DNA from 2 places in the Desulfococcus sp. genome. Region 1 is predicted to be linked to the other one. Evidence: riboswitches for the same ligand, from Rfam matches in the RefSeq annotation. Region 1 holds a riboswitch; the other holds the start of a gene.
The links. Region 1 has a riboswitch for thiamine pyrophosphate ahead of thiW (energy coupling factor transporter S component ThiW). Riboswitches for the same ligand answer to the same signal wherever they lie in the genome.
Positions count from the first base shown of each region.

Region 2: it holds a riboswitch for thiamine pyrophosphate, as region 1 does, so the genes downstream of both, thiC (phosphomethylpyrimidine synthase ThiC) here and thiW (energy coupling factor transporter S component ThiW) in region 1, are expected to answer to the same signal.

Region 1 is NZ_JBFXGG010000040.1:140-12,213, forward strand. Features, by position in the region: partial or broken gene AB7S84_RS09485 (ABC transporter substrate-binding protein) at 1-184, opposite strand, end outside; gene AB7S84_RS09490 (ABC transporter permease) at 259-1,008, opposite strand; gene AB7S84_RS09495 (ABC transporter ATP-binding protein) at 995-1,741, opposite strand; TPP riboswitch at 2,332-2,434, shown strand; gene thiW (energy coupling factor transporter S component ThiW) at 2,534-3,055, shown strand; gene AB7S84_RS09505 (ABC transporter ATP-binding protein) at 3,052-4,617, shown strand; gene AB7S84_RS09510 (energy-coupling factor transporter transmembrane component T family protein) at 4,610-5,272, shown strand; gene AB7S84_RS09515 (GNAT family N-acetyltransferase) at 5,392-7,911, shown strand; gene acsA (acetate--CoA ligase) at 8,114-9,811, shown strand; gene AB7S84_RS09525 (bifunctional acetate--CoA ligase family protein/GNAT family N-acetyltransferase) at 9,913-12,074, shown strand, end outside.
Region 2 is NZ_JBFXGG010000111.1:201-7,602, reverse strand. Features, by position in the region: gene AB7S84_RS14580 (ADP-ribosylglycohydrolase family protein) at 1-449, opposite strand, end outside; gene AB7S84_RS14575 (DUF4276 family protein) at 918-1,547, opposite strand; gene AB7S84_RS14570 (AAA family ATPase) at 1,544-2,710, opposite strand; gene AB7S84_RS14565 (DUF6079 family protein) at 2,722-2,898, opposite strand; gene thiC (phosphomethylpyrimidine synthase ThiC) at 2,902-4,200, opposite strand; TPP riboswitch at 4,257-4,362, opposite strand; cobalamin riboswitch at 4,511-4,693, shown strand; gene AB7S84_RS14555 (TonB-dependent receptor) at 4,798-6,834, shown strand; partial or broken gene AB7S84_RS14550 (hypothetical protein) at 6,897-7,402, shown strand, end outside.

The DNA of each region.
Region 1 (12,074 bases):
GGCTCACGATCCTGACGTCGATCCCGGCCATCTCGAAAAGCCCCCGATCACGGGCCACATAGATCGGCAGATGATCCACATTGGGAAACCAGTCCAGCATCAGGGTGAGTTTCTCCGCGGCTGACGCCGTGGAAAAGAGCATCAGAACGGCGGCGATTGCCGGCATGATCCATTTCTTTCTCATTTCTCTCTCCTTCGAATTCTCTTGTTGCGTGAAAACGACCGAAAAACACGCCAAAGTTCGGCGCTCCTCGCAGGCTACGCTTTTTTGACTTTCCAGGCCACGGCGCGCCTGCCGATGGCGTCCACGGCGGCCCACAGTCCAAGCCCCATGACGGACAGATAGAGAATGGCCGCAAAGACCAGGTCCACGCGCAGTCGGGCGTTGGCCTGGATCATCAGATAGCCGAGCCCATGCTGGGCCCCCACCCATTCGCCGATCACCGCGCCGATGGTGGCCACGGAGACGCCCACCTTGAGGCCGGTGAAGAAATTCGGCAGGGCCCACGGCCACCAGAGGAGGCGAAGGGTCTGCCGGAAACCGGCGCCCATCAGCCTGAAAAGGATGCGATATTCCCGGTCGCACCCCTTGAACCCCTCGAGGAGGCTTACGGTGATGGGGAAAAAGATGATGACGGCGGCCATCAGGACCTTGCTGACGATGCCGTAGCCGAACCAGACCACCAGCAGGGGCGCCACGGCAAAGACGGGTACGGCCTGGGAGGCAACCAGAAGCGGCGTCAGGGAGCGCTCGACGGCGGGGTGTGAAAACATGGCCGTCGCCACCGGTACGGCGACCGCCACCGAAAGCGCTATGCCCAGAAGAATCTCCAGGAGCGTCGTCCCGGCATGGGACAGCAGCAATGGGGCGTTTTCCACCGCGACGATGCCGATCCGGGACGGCGCCGGGAGGATAAAATCGGGAACGGCGAGGTATCGGCATGCCGCCTCCCACACCGCCAGAAAGACGACGATCAAAGCCGGGGGTACAAGCCTACCGGGGGTCATTGTTCAATTCCCGGTCCAGCCGCGCCATCACGGCGGTTTTGGCCCGGATCAGCTCGGGATCGTCGGGCCGCCGGGGTTTGGGGGCCTTGAGGCGGCAGCGGCAGAGGACGTTCATGGGCATCTGCGACAGAACGTAGAGGTCGTCGGCCAGCAGGAGTCCTTCCTCGATGTCGTGGGTGATCATGAGCAGGGTTCTGTGAAAGGCCTGCTGAAGCATCAACAGCAGGCCGTGGAGGCTTCGCCGCGTGATGGCGTCCAGGGCGGAAAGGGGTTCGTCCAAAAGCACCAGCTCGCGTTCGAACATGAGGGTCCGGACCAGCGCGCACCGCTGGCGCATCCCCCCGGATATCTCACCCGGGAGGTAGGCTTCGAATCCATGGAGTCCCATCCGTTGGAAAAGCGCAGCGGCTTTTTCCCGGGAGGCCGCAGGATCCGCCCCTGCAATGGTCGTCGGCAGTAATGCGTTGTCCATGAGCGAACGCCACGGCAGGAGCAGATCCTTCTGCTGCATGTAGGCGGCGACCCGCCCCGCGTCGGGAATGACGTCACCCATCCAGGAGACGGTTCCCGCGTCCGGCGACACCACGCCCGTCAACAGATCGAAAAGGGTGGTCTTGCCGCAGCCCGACGGGCCGATCAGGACCGCGAAACTGCCGCGGGGGATCTCCAGATCGAAACCGTCCAGGACATCGAGTTCGTCGAATCGTTTGACCAGTCGCGAAATTTTCAGCACGGCAGGCTCCCGCCGTTCGGACATCCGTTTGAAAACGCCGTTGTCATGTTGACCCCGCTGGGTTTGGAAAAAAGATGCTAGGATTTAGTTCATATCCCCCCCGTTGTCAATCCGCCGCACCCGGGAAACCCTTTATAACCCCATAACCTCATCATCACTTAATCATTCAACTTTCGACTTTCGACTTTCATAGGCCGGTGCCGAGAGGATACGGCCCTCGCCCCACGCGGTTTCGTTCAAGTGCCGCTAAAGCTTGCTCCGGGCGGCCCGGAAACTCGCTTGCGCTCAAACAGTCCGGGCCGCTGATCCGCCGCGGCGCTTAAGCGGCACTAAAACTCACCGCTGAAGGGGCGCGAACCGTATCCCCCCGGCACCTCTATCCGGCCATCGCATGAAAGTCGAAAGTTGCATTAACCACTTAACCACTTAACCACTTAATCACTTAACCCCATAACCCCGTCCAAAGTTCAGGACTTGATTTTATGCACCAACCCTGATAACACCCCCCAACAGACGGCAGGAAAAGGGTCGTAACCGCCGAAAGCGACATGCCATCGCAAGTCGATTCCATCCGATATCCTGCCGTCCATACATCCGAATAGGGGTGTTCCGAGCCTGGATGCCGGAACTGAGATAATACCCTTTGAACCTGATACAGTTCGTACTGTCGTAGGGAAATCGGAGACGGAACCCGGCGCCGCCGTGATCACGATAAGTTCACCGCGCCTCCCGCCGCGACAAACCCTGCCCAGACATCGACGGTATCCACCAACATCGCGGGAGATCGACAACATGCTTTCAAAAGGATCGGCCGTCAAAAGAACGGACACACGCAAGACCGCCTACGCCGTCATCTTTGTCGCCATGGGCGTCGCCCTGGCACCTTTCACCTCCATCCCCGTCGGCATTGCCAGGATCAATCCGACCCAGCATTTCGTCAACATTCTGGGGGCCGTCATTCTCGGACCCTGGTGGGCGGTCATGATCGCCGGGGTCATCGGGCTCATTCGCAACATCACGGGGATGGGCACGCTTCTGGCCTTTCCCGGCGGGATGATCGGCGCTTTCCTGGCGGGGATCGTCTATGCCGGGACCCGAAACCTCTATCTGGGAGCGGCCGGCGAGATCATCGGCACCGGCCTGATCGCACCGGTGGTGAGCGCGCTGCTCGTGGCGCCGTTTCTCATGGGGCAGGCCATTCCGCTCCTGGCCTTGATCCCCTCCTTTCTGGGCAGCACCCTTGCGGGGTCGGTGCTGGGGGTCATGGCCGTGAAGCTGCTTCATCGGGCCGGCATCATCGAACTCGGGGCATGACGCGCAGGGAAAGCTTCATCGCCGTCGCGGGCCTCCGGTACGCCTATGGAAAAGAGACGCCCTGGATCCTGAAGGACGTCGATCTGGAAATCCCGCCGGGTGAGCACCTCCTGGTCGCCGGCGCCAGCGGTTCAGGGAAGTCGACCCTGGCCAGGACCTTGAACGGCCTGATTCCCCATTTTTACGGGGGGCGCCTGGAAGGTGAGGTGCGGGTCGGCGGGGAGTCGACCCGTGATCGCACCGTTGCCGACCTTTTCGACCAGGTGGGGATGGTGTTTCAGAATCCCGAGGCCCAGCTGTTCAATCGAACGGTCCGCCGGGAGATCGCCTTCGGTCTGGAGAGTCTGGGGCTTCCCCGCCGGGAGATGCTGCGCCGTATCGACGGCATCGCGGCGGAGACGGGCATTGGGCATCTGCTCTCCCGGGCCCCGCATCAACTCTCCGGAGGGGAACAGCAGATGGTCTGCATCTCGGCCGTGGCCGCCCTGAAACCGAAAATGATCGTTCTGGACGAACCCTTTGCCAACCTCGACGGAGAAAACGTCGCCAGGATCCGGAAAACGCTGGTGCGGCTTGGAGAAAAGGGTACGGGGGTGATGGTCTGCGAGCACCGCCTCGGGTATGCGGGTTACGACGCCGCACGGATGGTGGTCCTGGCGGACGGCCGAAAGGTCCTGGACGGACCCGCGAAAGCGGTGCTCAGCCGGGATCTCGGCGTCTACGGGCTCGAAGCCCCCACATGCGGGCAGGCTTCCGGTCTCGGGGCGTCCGGTTATGAAATCCGCCCGGAGGCTCCCGGCCGGGGTGCCGCGGGGGACAGGCAGCCCATCATCGAACTGGACGGCGTTTCATTTGAGCGGGGGGGGCGCCGGATCATCGACAACGTCAGCCTTTCCATCGACAGAGGGGAGTGCGTCGCCATTGTCGGCCCCAACGGCGCGGGCAAGACCACGCTGCTCAAGCTCTTCAACGGCCTTTTCCGACCGGTGTCGGGGAGAGTCCTGCTGAACGGGAAAGACATCCGCAAGGAAAAAGTCTCACGCCTGGCCCGGCATGTGGGCATGGCTTTCCAGAACCCTTCGGGCCAGTTTTTCAAGCTGACGGTATGGGACGAGATCACCGTAGCGGCGAAGACCCTGAACCGCTATGATCCGGAATGGATCGATACCCTGATCCGGCTTTTTCGTCTGGGCGATCTGGTGACGCGCCCCCCGTACCGCCTGAGCAGCGGCGAAAAAAAACGGACGGCCTTCGCGGCGGCCCTCTCGGCCCGGCCCGACATCCTGATTCTGGATGAACCCACCTCCGGCCAGGACCGGCACTTCAAGAATGCCCTGAGCGGTTTTCTTGCCGAACTTCAGGAACAGGGACAGACGGTGGTTCTGGTCACCCACGATCTGGGGTTCGCCGAAACGTGCGCTCCGCGCTGGCTTTATCTTGACGGCGGCCGCATCATTGCACAGGGGGCGCCCCGGCGGGTGTCGGCGGGCTCATGTCCCCCGGTTTACGGCGCCGGATCGGAGGCGGCGGGCCTTTGTGGAGGGATGGGTGCCGGTGCTTGATCCCAGAACCAAACTGATTCTGGCCGTCTTTTTCGCAGCCGCGACAGCCGTTCTCGAGCCGGTCCGGCTGGTAGGCGCGGCCTGGGCGATCCTGATCCTGACGCTTTCGATTCTGGGGTTTCTGAAGGCCTACGGCCGATGGCTGATGCTGGTCCTGCCCATGGCGGTCATATTCGGCGGGGTGACCGCGTGGTCGGTGCATGCGGCCGCCGGCATGATGGCCGCCCTGAAACTCCTGACCCTGACCACGGTCTTTTTCATCTTTTTTTCGACAACGCCGGCGGAAGACCTGGCCAACGCCCTGGTCAAGGCCGGTCTGCCCTACGGCATCGCCTTCATCATGAGCACGGCGTTGCAGTTCGTGCCGGTTATCGGCCGGAAAGCCGGAGATGTGCTGGATGCGCAGCGGTCCCGGGGGATTCCGGTGGAGCCGGGGTGGGGGGCGCTGAAACATTATCCGGCCTTTTTCATCCCCCTGCTCCTCCAGTCCTTTCAACTGGCCGAGGAATTGGCGGAGGCCATGGAGGCCCGCGGCTTCGGCCGACCGGGCCGGACCTTTCTCGCCGAATATCGCCTCAAGGCCGCGGATTGGATCGCGCTCGGGGTATCGGGCATCGCCCTGGCCGGATTTCTGTTCTGGAAGCTGAGCCGTTAGCCTGCCCGATTCCCGGTTGTCGCATCGATTTTTCGACCGCCGGCCTGAAGAGCCCTTGAGATCTTTGTGGATTTCTGGGATAATGGCGGAAAAATTCCGAGACGGGGAGGGAACGCAGCATGACGATCCGATATCTTGACAAGATGTTCAAGCCGGCGTCGATGGTCCTGATCGGCCCCGGTCCCATGCCTGGGACCGTCGGAAACGTCGTGCTCCAAAATGTCCTCGGGTCCGGTTTCGAGGGGAAAATCTTCCGGGTCGATCCCGGGCCGGAAACGCCGGCATCCCCGGCGACGGACATACCGACGTACGCGCGGATCTCCGAACTTCCCGAAGTACCCGATCTCGCGGTCATTCTGAGACCGCCGGCAGCCGTCCCCGGAATCCTTCGGGAACTGGGGGAGAAGGGCACCCGCGCAGCAGTGGTCATGATGCCGGGGCTGTTCGAAAAACACCCGTGGACGCGGGAGCGCCTCGGCCGGGAGATGCTGGCCGCTGCAAAGCCTTACGGCCTTCGCATCATCGGACCCGGCTCCCTGGGGATCATGTCGCCGTTGGCCTTTCTCAATGCCGGTTATGCCCACATCCACGCATTGTCCGGATGGCTCGCCTTTGTCGGGCAGTCCGACAATATGATCGCTTCCGTTCTGGACTGGGCGACCCACCACCGGATCGGATTTTCCCATTTCGTTTCCCTGGGCGACTCGGCGGACGTCGACGTCGGGGATATGCTCGATTATCTTGCCAACGATCATCACACCCGTGCCGTCCTGCTCTATGTCGAAACCGTCGCCGATGCCCGGAAATTCATGTCGGCGGCCCGGGCCGCATCCCGGATGAAACCGGTCATCGTTTTCAAGGCAGGCAGGGCGGGGCCCATCGTTCCGGACGGTGTTTCCCATGTGGAATCCGACGCCGTTTACGACGCCGCCTTCCGCCGTGCCGGGATGCTCCGCGTGAGCAGCATCCAGGCGCTTTTCGACGCCGCCGCCACCCTGGCCGCTCTTCAATCGGTGACCGGCAGCCGGCTGGGGATTCTCACCAACAGCAGCGGCGCCGGCGCCCTTGCCGCGGACAGCCTCATCGCCGGGAATGGGCGCTTGGCCGAGTTCACCTCCAAAACCGCCGCCCGACTCCGGCGGATGCTTCCGGCAACGTCCCCTCCGGCAAATCCCCTCAATCTTGGAGAGGACGCCGATCCCGACCGATATGCCGCCGCCCTGGAAATTCTCCTGGAGGATCGACACACCGATGCCGTACTGGTCCTCAACTGCCCCCATGCTATTGTCTCCGGCACTGCGGTCGCACGAGCCGTTATCGAGGTCTTTCGGTCGAAGCTGGATCCCTATGGAAAACGCCATACCCTGCTGACCAACTGGATCGGCCGGGGGGCGGCCGTGGGACACGGGCGGCTTTTTGCAGAAAACGCCATCCCCACTTACGAAACCCCGGACGACGCCATACGGGCGTTCATGCGGATGGTCCGCTACCGGCACAACCAGGAAATGCTCATGGAAACCCCGCCGAGCATCCCCGACGCCTTCTCGCCCGTCGGCGACACCCCGCGGAAGATCATCGGGACCGCGCTTGCCCGGGGCCGTGATCGGCTTACCAAAGCCGAAGCATCGGCCCTTCTCGAGGCCTACCGCATTCCGACGGCAAAAATGGGCGGGCTCGCGGATGCGGAAAGGGCGGAAGTTGAGGTGAACTGCCGCTCCAATGCCCATGAATTGATGATCGGGATGACGGAGGATGCCCGATTCGGCCCCGTCATCCGTTTCGGGCACGGGGGGAACGCCGTCGACATCATCGACGACCAGGCCCTGGCCCTGCCGCCGCTCAACCTGCACCTGGCCGGAGAGGTCATGGAAAGAACCCGTATCTTCAAGCTGCTGAAGGGATACGGCGACACGCCCGCCGCCGATCTCGACGCCGTTGCGCTGGTTCTGGTCAAGGTGTCTCAATTGATCTGCGACATCGCGGAGATCCGCGAACTGGTCATCAACCCGATTCTGGCGGACCCCGACGGGGTGACGGTTATGGACGCCGCTTTCCGGATCTCGCCCTCGGAAAGCCCGCCGGAAGCGCGTCTGGCCATCCGTCCATATCCCAGGGAACTGGAGGCGGCGGTCCGGACGAAGGACGGCCGGGGCCTCCTGGTCCGTCCCATCCGACCGGAGGATGAACCTGCGTTCTGCGACCTGTTTGACAGCATGTCCCGGGAAGAGGTCCGCCTCCGGTTTTTTCGGTACATGAAAACGATCTCCCACACCCTGGCGGCCCGTCTCACCCAGATCGATTACAACCGTCAAATGGCCCTGGTACTGACGGACATGCCGGAACCCGGGGCAACGGCGTCGATTTACGGCGCGGTGCACGTCAACATGGATCCCGACAACGTATCCGCGGAGTTCGCCGTCATGGTCAGAAGCGACATGACCGGCATGGGGTTGGGCTCTCTCCTGATGCGGCAGGTCATGCAGTACTGTCGGCGTCGCGGGGTTTCCGAAATCTTCGGCGACGTTCTGGCGGACAATACCGCGATGCTGGCACTGGCCCGATCCCTGGGATTCCAGGTGGAACGCCGGCCGGAGGATCCGGCGGCGGTGGTCGTCCGCCTGCGCCTGGACGACGCATAGGCCCGTGTGGGAGGCAGGGCGGTGATGGACGCTTTACACGCTGTAAAAGGGGCCGACGTTTTGCGGAGCCTCGTCTTCCGGTCCGGCGCCGGGCGCTTTACCGGAAACGACGGGACGACACGGTGCCGGGAAGGACCCTGACGGTTCGGCACGGGCGTTGCTTCATACACATCGAGGCGTTGCTGTCGCCTTTGGGGGGAACATGACGAAAGACCACACCGACACAAAAAGCCCGGGATTCTCCTGGGATGCGGTACAATCCGCCCTGGCCGGGCTGCCGAACGGCGCCGGCCTCAACATCGCCCATGAAGCCGTGGACCGGCATGCCGCAGGTCCCCTTCGGGATCGCACGGCCTTTCGCTGGATCGGCGAGGACGGTGATCCGCAGGACCTCTCCTATGGGAAGCTTTCGGCCCTGACCAACCGGTTTGCCAACGTACTCGAGGCCCTCGGCGTTGAAAAAGGGGACGGGGTCTTTGCCTGCGCCGATCGCATTCCGGAGCTCTACATCGCGGCCCTGGGCGCTTTCAAGCACGGCGCCGTTTTCTGCCCGCTCTTTTCCGCATTCGGTCCGGAGCCGATCCGTCAACGCCTCGAGCGCGGCAAGGCCCGGGTGCTGCTCACCACCGGCCGCCTGTTCCGGCAGAAGATATCGGCGCTGACAGAGCAGCTTCCCGACCTGAGGCACGTCATCCTCACCGACGCCGTCACGGCGGACACCCTCGCCTATCCGGATCTCATGGCGGCCGCCGCCGACACTTACGCCATCCCGCCGACGGATCCGGAGGACAGTGCCCTGCTGCATTTCACCAGCGGAACCACGGGCATGCCCAAGGGTGCGATTCACGTTCACGGCGCGATCCTGGTCCACCACATCACCGGAAGGCATGTGCTGGACCTGAGGGACCCGGACGTTTTCTGGTGCACCGCCGATCCCGGCTGGGTGACCGGCACCATCTACGGCATCATCACCCCCCTTCTCATGGGCGTCACCAGCATCATCGACGAAGGGGCGTTTGACGCGGCGCGCTGGTTTGAGATCCTGGCCTCCCAGGGGGTGACGGTCTGGTACACGTCGCCCACCGCCATCCGGCGTCTGATGCGCGTCCCCCCGGAGGAGATCCGCCGGTACGATCTCGGGCGCCTGCGGCATATTCTGAGCGTCGGCGAGCCCCTGCCCCCGGATGCGATCCTGTGGGGTCGGGAGGTTCTCGGCCGCGATATTCACGACACCTGGTGGCAGACGGAGACCGGCGGCATCATGATCGCCAACACCCCGGCCGTGACCATCCGGCCGGGATCCATGGGGAAGCCCATTCCCGGCGTGACGGCCGCCGTCCTCGAACGGCGGGAAGACAATACCGTCGCCGTCATCGAGGCGCCCGAAACCGTCGGGGAGCTGGGGCTTGCCGTGGGATGGCCGTCCATGTTCCGGGGATACCTCAACGAGCCCGATCGCTATGCGCGATGTTTTTCAGACGGCTGGTACCTGAGCGGAGACCTGGCCTGTCGGGATGCCGACGGCTATTTCTGGTTTGTGGGGAGACGGGACGACATCATCAAGACCTCCGGGCAGATGGTCGGGCCCTTCGAGGTGGAGCGCCTGCTCCTGTCCCATCCCTTTGTGGCCGATGCGGGCGTGATCGGCAAGCCCGACCCCATGATAGGGGAGGTGGTCAAGGCCTTCGTCGTGTTGAAGCCCCACATCCGGGCGGACGACGACACCCGTCGCGAACTCATGGCGTTTTCGCGGAAAAATCTGGGGGCGGCCATCGCGCCGGGGGAGATCGAATTTGCGGACAGCATCCCCAAAAACCGCGCGGGCAAGGTCATGCGGCGGCTGCTCAAGGCGCGGGAGCTGGGGGAAGACCTGGGCGATCTATCGACACTGGAGGACTGAGCCGGAAAACATACGGCCGGCGGATGACGGTCCCGGGTGTGCCGGGACCGTCATCCGTCGCCTTTTCCCGGCTTTCAGCCTCCCACCAAAAGGAGCGGACCATGACGATTCGGAATCTCGACAAGATGTTCAAACCCAAGTCCATTGCGCTCATCGGCGCCAGCGATACGCCCGGCACATTGGGAAACGTCGTTACGCGAAACCTGCTCGGCGCGGGATTCGAAGGGGATATTTTCCCGGTGAACCCGAAATATGCCACCGTATCCGGGGTTGCCGCCTATCCGGACGTCGCGAGGATTCCTTTTGTTCCGGACCTTGGCGTTATCGTGACCCCGCCGGATACGATCCCCGGCATCATCCGTCGCCTGGGGGAAAAGGGCACTCGGGCCGCCGTCGTCATCAGCGCGGGATTCATCGACGTACAGAACCGGAACGGACGAGCGCTGCAGCAGGCCATGCTCGATGCGGCCAAACCCTACACGCTTCGCATCATCGGCCCCAACTGTCTGGGAGTAATGGCGCCGGGCGGCTTTCTCAACGCCGGCTTTGCGCACATCCACGCCCTGCCCGGACGACTCGCTTTCGTGGCGCAATCCGGCGCAGTGATCGCATCGGTGCTCGACTGGGCTACCCATCGCCGGATCGGCTTCTCCCAACTCGTATCCCTGGGCGACATGGCGGACGTCGATTTCGGCGACATGCTCGACTATCTCGCCAATGACAGCCACACCCGCGCCGTCCTGCTCTACGTCGAGGCCGTCACCCATGCCCGGAAGTTCATGTCGGCGGCACGGGCGGCGTCGCGGATGAAGCCGGTCATCGTGGTCAAGGCCGGACGGCATGTCGAAGGGGCACGGGCGGCCGCATCCCATACCGGCGCCATGGCCGGATCCGACAGGGTTTACGACGCAGCATTCCGCCGGGCCGGCATGCTGCGGGTCAGCGACATGCAGGCCCTCTTCGATGCCGTCGGCACCCTTTCCGTCACCCAGTCGGTGTCCGGGGACCGGCTGGCCATTCTCACCAACGGCGGCGGGGTGGGGGTCATGGCTACCGACACCCTGATCAACAAGAAGGGGCGTCTGGCCGCCCTGAGCCCGGAGACCCTGGATCGCCTCGAGGATGTCCTTCCGTCCACCTGGTCACACGGCAATCCCGTGGATATCGTGGGCGACGCCGCCGGCGATCGGTATGCCGCCGCCCTGGAGAACCTGTTGGGGGATCCGGAAACCGACGCCGTCCTGGTGATCAACGTGCCCACGGCGGTGGCGTCGAGTTCGGAGGCGGCCCAGGCCGTCATCGATGTTTACAAGGAAAAAAGTCGAGCCCAGTCCCGGCCCAAAACCCTTCTCACCAGCTGGATCGGCGAAGGCGCCGCCGCGGGATCGCGTCAGCTCTTCACCGACAACGGGATTCCCACCTATCAAACTCCGGATGATGCCGTCCGGGCGTTCATGCAGATGGTCCGTTACCGGCACAGCCAGGAGATGCTGATGGAGACGCCGCCCAATGTTCCGGAACAGTTCAGGCCCGATCCCGGGGCGGTGAGGGCGGTTGTCGGGAAGGCCCTCTCGGAAGGGCGCGAGTGGCTCTCGGAAGCCGAGGCCAAAACGGTGCTGGGCGCCTACGGAATTCCCGTCGCCGAAACCCTGACGGCCGAAACCCCAGAAGCGGCCGAGCGTGTCGCCGCGGACATGGGGCTTCCCGTGGTCCTGAAGATTCTCTCCCGGGACATCACTCACAAATCCGATGTGGGCGGCGTCGCCCTGGATCTCGAGTCCCGGGCGCGGGTGCGCGAAGCGGCGGCGGCCATGCTGGGCCGGGTCCGGGAGGCCTTTCCCAAGGCGGTCATCGAGGGCTTCACCGTCCAGCCCTACATTAAGAAGCCCCACGCCCACGAGCTCATCGTCGGCATGACCGAGGACGAGCAGTTCGGACCCGTGCTCCTTTTCGGCCACGGCGGCACGGCCGTGGAGGTCATCGACGATCAGGCGCTGGCCCTGCCGCCGATGAATATGCATCTGGCTCACGAGGTCATGTCCCAGACCCGTATTTACCGGCTGCTCGAGGGCTATCGGGGAACCCCGCCGGCTGACCTCGAGGCCGTGGCCCTGACCCTGGTGGAAGTCTCCCAGTTGATCTGCGACATTCCCGAGATCAGGGAACTCGACATCAACCCGCTTCTGGCGGACCATGACGGCGTTATCGCACTGGACGCCCGGATGCGCGTGGCGCCTGTGGAAGATGCCGCGACGGATCGGCT
Region 2 (7,402 bases), on a different contig from region 1:
CTGATGGCGGCTTTGTCGCGGCCCGTCCCGGCGAGGAAGACGGCCAGGGCCACGGCCTGGGCCCCCTTGATGCCCTCGGGGTGGTTGTGGGTGATCTCCGCGGTCAGCCGGGCCTGTTGCAGGACCGCCGCTTCGGTGGAGAAGGCGAAACCGACGGGGCTCACGCGCATGGCGGATCCGTTGCCCCAACTGTTGTAGGGGCGCGGGTTTTCGGCGTGGAGCCACCGGAAAAAGGATCCGCCGTAGCCGGCATGGGGGTATTGCCGGCCGATCCTCCGAATGGACTCGATATAGGGGGTTCCTGAAAGAATCGCATCCGCCACCGCCACCGTGAGGACCGTGTCGTCCGTGAAGACGGCGCGCGGACTGAACAGGGGAAAGGTTTTTGTCTTGATGGGTCGGCCCTCGTAGACCGATCCGATGATGTCTCCCGCAATGGCGCCGATCATGGTTAGCACCTCCTTTGTCAAGACATGTCTTCAAAGGCGTTGGCCGGCCCGACCGGATCAATAAAAAAAGCTCCGCCATCTCACTGGATAGGGAGCTTTATTGCCGCACGATTTTTTAAGGCCTCTGCGCCTTGTCCGTCATCAAGATACCTTTTTTGTCTTATTCAGGAGATGGTTAACACCGCTTTTCCCAACTGTCAATGGTAAAAGTTATTGGTTTTCCGGATTCACAAACCGCCCCGGTATCCGGTGATGACGGGGATGCCCTGTACACAAATAATTTTTAACCGCGGCATACACGGAAAACACGGAAGGAAGGCTTATCATACAAGCGGATACGAGCGGCGCGCCTATTTTTCACTCGCAACCGTAAGGTTCTACGCACAATTCTGCACACGTGTGTGTAGAACCTATCGCACATGTGTGTAGGCTATGATTTGCGCGAATGGGTTTGCCTACTTGGCCGATTCATCCGCCCATTTTATCTCCTGTGATATCTATAAAGCGTTTTGCCCAAGGGGATGCCGCTGTTACCCGGTCCGGAGAAATGAGCGCCAAAAGTTTAAAAGAATGTTCCCCTTTGCCGTATTTTGCTTTGGTTTTACAGTTTCTAGTTGCGGCGGAAAGTGCCTGGTAAATCTGCTCCTTTGCAACCGACTCGATCCTATTGTCTGCTGCCGGTAAGGCGTTTGCGTTGAAGCCCTGGCCAAAGAAACTCTGGAGGGAGTCTCTATCGGCCAGAAACCAAGCCTCCATGCATTGGACCATCAAATGACAATCCGCATCGTCGACATTTTCAGGTTTATCCCATTGATCGCCTTGACGATTTTTCAAATGATGCCATGGCTTCCAGTTTTCTGCGTCACCCTGTTGGCAATCAGCAGAAACGGATGCCTCGCTGTCCACCAGCAACAATGCATCCTCTCCGGTATTGATTGCCGTACAAAATGAGTCATAGGCGTTCTGCCTGCTCCCGCAGGCAACAATTCTCGGCATTTTTCCCTTCAATCCGGCCTTACTCAAAAAATCTGAAAAGCCCGCACGGCAGGCCGTTTTGAGCATATTGGAATCACCGCCTCCTTCAACATACAATTTCACCAGCGTGTCCCTCCTATTTCACCGCGTGTCCATAGCTGTCCCAGTCGATACTTATCCAACCATGGCCTGAGTTTTTCAGCATCCAATCTGGTTAATGTTGTGCCCTTGTCTGTCTTCTCAGCCACAATTACAGATTCAGGCTGATCGGTCATTGCATCGACCAAAACATCCGAGTGCGTAGTCACGATTAGCTGACAACGTTCCGCCGCTTCTTTCATCAAATCAGCAATGGTCGGCAGAACATCCGGGTGTAATCCGAGTTCCGGTTCCTCGATGCAGACCAAAGATGGCGGAGATGGGTGACAAAGGATTGCGAGTAAACAAAGATAACGAAGTGTGCCATCGGAAAGGCGAGTCGCCGGGACGGTAAATCGACCTTCCTGAAAAAACACTTGGACGGTGCCACCTTCTATATGAACGTCGTAATCATCAATACCATCATAAAGTGCTCGCAACGCTTTCAAGAGCCGATTTTTGACTGAAGGTTCGCGACGAAGGCGATTCAAAACCAAGCCAAGGTTACTGCCATCAAGTTCCAGCACATTATTTGGTAGATCTGCCTTTTGCGGCAAGCGAGGTACAGTGTAGCGCCCAAAACTCCATTCTCTATAAAGCTTAATGTTGCCAAACTGTTGAGCAAGATAGGTTATCTCTGGATACTGATCTGGATCGCGACGTTGCGAAAGAATAGATTTTTCCATATCGACATCTTCTTGCCGCAATGCACGGGTATCGCCTTTCACATTGAGTGTCGGCCGCCCTGAATTAAAGTGATAATAAAAATAAGGTTTAGAATGCTCCTTACCTACAGGTTTTTCGTTTTCAACTTTTTCATCGACGATCTCGAACCGTTGACCGACTGCGGTGAAAGACAAAACATAGCGCAGGTTTTGAGGCCCCAGCGGATTGTCAACTACAACATCTAACGATGCCGTAGGTGTGCCTTTAACGCCCTTCCAAAGCCAATCATGGACTCCGCCCCCTTCGCGAATCGGTTTTAATAATTGCTCGGGCGCACTCCTCAGCAGCTCTATTGATTCGAGTAGGTTCGACTTACCCGACCCGTTCGGACCAATGACGACATTTAACGAATTCAAGGAAACAGGTTCTGATTTGTCACCAAAACTCAAGAAATTATTTAGCTTGATCGCATGTATTAACATGACCATTTTCCTTATTGTTCAATAACGATCCGCACCCTGTCCGGGTTCTTGGTGAGCTGATCGATGTACGCCTCAAGGCGTTTCTTCATCTCCGCCGGAGTTGCCGGGCCGCCGGTAACCTGCAGAGCCTGTTGCAGCTCCAGGGCCTTGACGGTGACCTTTATCAGTACCGACGGCCCCCTCGGCAATTCTCAGGCTGGCCGCCGCCGCGAGTCCATCACCTTGTAGGCGCAGTATTCGCCGCACATGGTGCAGGCCCCGTGGGCATCGGCGGCCGTGGTTTCGCCGCGCCGCTTCCGGGCCAGGGGCGGGTCGATGGCCAGGGCGAACTGTTTTTCCCAGTCGAGGGCCCTTCTGGCCCTGGACATTGCCGCGTCCCATTCCCGGGCGCCCGGGATGTTCTTGACGATGTCGGCCGCATGCCCCGCCAGCCTGGCCGCCATCACCCCGGCGTGGACATCCGCTGCGGTGGGCAGGCAGAGGTGTTCGCTGGGGGTCACGTAACAGAGGAAGTCCGCCCCCGCACCCGCGGCGATTGCCCCGCCGATGGCGCAGGAGATGTGATCGTATCCGGGCGCGACATCCGTCACCAGGGGGCCCAGGACATAAAACGGCGCACCGTGGCAGATCTGCTTCTGCAGCCGGATGTTGGCCTCGATCTGGTCGATGGGCATGTGGCCGGGGCCCTCGATCATCACCTGGATGCCGGCATCCCAGGCGCGCTGGGTGAGCTCCCCGAGAGTCAGCAGTTCCTGGACCTGGGCGCGGTCGGTGGCGTCCTCAATGCATCCGGGACGAAACCCGTCGCCCAGGGAGAGGGTCGCGTCATAAGGCCGCACCAGTTCCAGGAGGCGATCGAAATATTCGTACAGCGGGTTTTCCGCCCGGTTATGCGTCATCCATGCACAGGTGAACGAACCGCCCCGGGAGACGACGTCCATGATCCGGCCCTCCCGGTCCATGCAGTCGAGACTCGCCCGGGTCACGCCGCAGTGCACGGTAATGAAATCGACGCCGTCCTCGAGATGACGCTCGATGCCGGCGAAGATCTCGTCGACGGTCATCTCGACAATGGGTTTGCCCTGATTCACCACGGCATCGCACGCAGCCTGGTACAGCGGCACGGAGCCGATACAGAGGTCGGTTTCCGCGATAATGGCCCGCCGGATCTCGTCGATGGGGCCGCCGGTCGACAAATCCATGATGGCGTCGGCACCCGCGGCCGCGGCGGCCCGTGCCTTTGCCAGTTCCTGATCGATGTGGGTGTCGTCCCGGCTGGTGCCGATATTGGCGTTGACCCGGGTGCGAATCCCCTTGCCCACCGCCAGGGGCCGGCCGTTCCGACGGCGGTTGTTGTGGCAGACGATCGCCGTTCCCTCGGCCACCCGTTCACGCAGCGTTTCAGGGGAAATGCCGGCATCTTTCGCGGCGACGGCGACGATATCCGTGACCTGGCCCTCGCGGGCCCGTTCCATTTGTGTTTTTTCCATGAGTTCCTTCCGGAGAATTTTTTCGCGGGATACGGCACCGGAAGCAGCGGCAGGTCTTGCAATTGCTCGGTCCGTTCCCTACGCCGGTATCAACCGGATCAGGTTCAAAGGGTTATTTCACGGTCGTGAAATTCTCAGTCCGAAGACACCCCAGACCACTATGATCAACTTTTCGGGAATTTAACCCCTTACGCCTTCCGCGTCAAGCGATGATTCGACAACTCGCGACAACGTCAGGCGAAAACACGATGCCGTGGCGCAACCGGCGGCGATTTTTTTCGCTTGACTTTGTGGATTCTTCTCTTTATGCTGCGGCAATATCGATCAGGTGCTCATTATTGAGCCGAACAGGGAACCCCGTGGAATTCGGGGACGGGCCCGCCGCTGTGATCGGGGACGAAAGCCGCAATATGCCACTGGCCGAAAGGCCGGGAAGGTGCGGCCGGTAGGATGATCCGAGAGTCAGAAGACCTGCCTGAAACGAGATGCGCGAAACTCCGTGGACCAGAGTTTTGCCCGGATTCTGAGGACAAAAAAGGGACATCCCCGGATCGATCATTTTCGGTCCGGGGATTTTTTTTGCCTTCAGGAGCCATTATGCACATCTTGACCGTATCGCTGTCCATCCTCTTGTATGGTCTGTTGCCCATCTTCCCCGCCTTCGCACAGGCGGAAAATGCCGCGCCGGACAACTCCGGCGAAAACGCCCTGAAACTGGAAGACGTCGTCGTGACGGCTGAAAAAACCCCGACGGCGTTCCAGACCGGCGATGTGGATCTCGAAACGACCGCCGCCGGCTATTCCCGGATTACCCGGGAAGCCTTTGAGGGACGAACCGTGAGCCTCGCCGAGGTCATCGAAACGGAGGTGGGGGTTCAGGTTCGCCAATCCGGCGGGCTCGGCAGTTTCTCCTCGGTTTCCCTCCGGGGCTCCGCCGACGACCAGGTCATGGTCTTTCTCGACGGCATCCTGCTCAACGACGCCTCGGGCGGGGGTGTCGACCTCGGCAACATCTCCCTTTCTGATGTATACGCCGTCGAGGTCTACCGGGGGACAACCCCCGTCAATTTCAGCCAGGCCTCCATCGGCGGCGTAGTCAACATTCAAACCCAGCGGCCCCAAGAAGGCTTCAAGGCCGACCTCCTTGCTGGATACGGCGCTTTCAACACCCGAAACCTGGCCGGATTTCTCAACGCCGGGCAGGACCGCTGGGATCTTCTCGTCTCCGCCGATATGCTGGCCTCGGACAATGATTTCGATATCCTGAACGACAAACAGACGGAGTGGAACCCCGCCGACGACCGCTGGGAGAAGCGAAACAACGCCCAGGTGAAGCAGTACAACCTGCTGACCAAAGCCGGCGTCGAGCTGACCGGCGAGACCCGGATCGATCTTATCAATCAGTGGTTCAAAAAAGACCAGGAGCTGCCGAGCCGGGACAACAGTCCGGATACCAAGGCCGCCCTGGATACCGAACGGAACATCACCACCCTCAAACTCACCGCCAACGATCTCGGCCCGCTCCATCTCAACACCGGCACCCAGGTGTCGTATACCTGGAAAGCCGAGGACTACGACGACCGGAACGGCGATATCGGCCTGGGGTCCCAGTACAACACCTACACCACCCGGAAGCTGGGGGCGGACCTCTTCGCGGAATGGCTTCCCGAGGGCCACGCCGCCATCCTTTCCGCCGGCTTCCAGCGGGAAACCTACGAAATCGAAGACCGCCTCGGGAAACAGAAGAACCCAGCGGACAATCGGAGAACCACCCTGTCCCTGGGCCTGCAGGACAGCCTCTTCCTGCTCGGCGAGCGTCTCATCGTTACACCGGCATGCCGATATACCTGGATTTCAGACGATCTTGACGAGGAGGCCGGCGTCGAATCACAAACGCGCGATGAGAGCTATTTCAGCCCTCAGGTCGGGCTCAAATACGCGCCGCTTTCGTGGCTCACCCTCACCGGCAATCTGGGGCGGTATTTCCGCGTCCCCTCGTTTTTCGAGCTCTTCGGCGATCGCGGCTTTTTTATCGGCAACCCCGACCTTCAGGAAGAGAAGGGGATCAACCTGGACATCGGCCTGGCAGGGCTGTGGCAATGGGATCGCCCCTGGCTTTCCCGGCTCTCCCTCTCCACCGCCTGGTTCAGAAACGACGTGGACGACCTGATCACCCGGGTCTATGACGCCCGGGGCATCGGCAGGTCCGTCAACATCTCCGGCGCCCTGATCCAGGGCGTGGAAGCCGCCGCCGCCGTCGACCTTCACCGCTTCTGCCGCCTGATCCTGAACGCCACCTGGCAGGACCCGAAAAACCGGAGCGATATCCCGGCTTTCGACGGTAAAAATCTTCCGGGCCGGTTCGAGTCCGCCTACCTGGCTCGTCTGGAGGCCACGTATGAGGGGTTGACGTTGTTCGGCGAATACGTCGTCGAGAAGGATATGTACTACGACACGGCCAATCTGAGAAAAGCCGACGACAAGGAAGAGATCAACGCCGGCATCTCCTACCGATATCGTTCGGTGAAGCTCACGCTGGAAGGCCGGAACCTGGGTGACGACCTCCATGAAGATTTCAACGGCTATCCCCTGCCCGGCCGATCCTTCACCGCCACAGTCAAATACGATTTTTAAAAAGGGGGATGGATCTTCACATCTCGTCCCATCTCCCATATCCAACAGGAGGAAACGGAAACATGAAAAAAGAATTATGGATCAACACAATCTCATGGGCAGCGACGGGGATCCTGTTCGCCCTGGCCGCCCCGGGCGTATCCGGCACGGCGACGGCGGCGGTCACCGAGACCGCCGTGGTGGCAACGGTGGCCGCGGATTACAGCAGCGCCGCCCACGCCATCGTATCGGTCGATCCGGTGGGCGGGTTCCGCACGGTCCGGAGCGACCTGCTGCCGACCCTCGCCTCCGATATCACCGTCAGCGCCCACAGGAACTTCTTCTATCGGATCGAGCGGTTTCAGGCGGACAACGTGACCAAATTCGACATCAGCGCCCCCGAGACGCCCATCTGGCAATTTTCCACCCTCGACCCGGGCGACACCGTCAGCAGCAATCCCTGCGACATGCTCTTCGTCAGCGACCAGAAAGCCTACCTCCTGCGCTACGGCAAGACGCGGGCCTGGATCGTCAACCCCTCGGCCGGCACCGCCGCTGAATTCAAGACCGGGGAACTGGACCTCGGCGC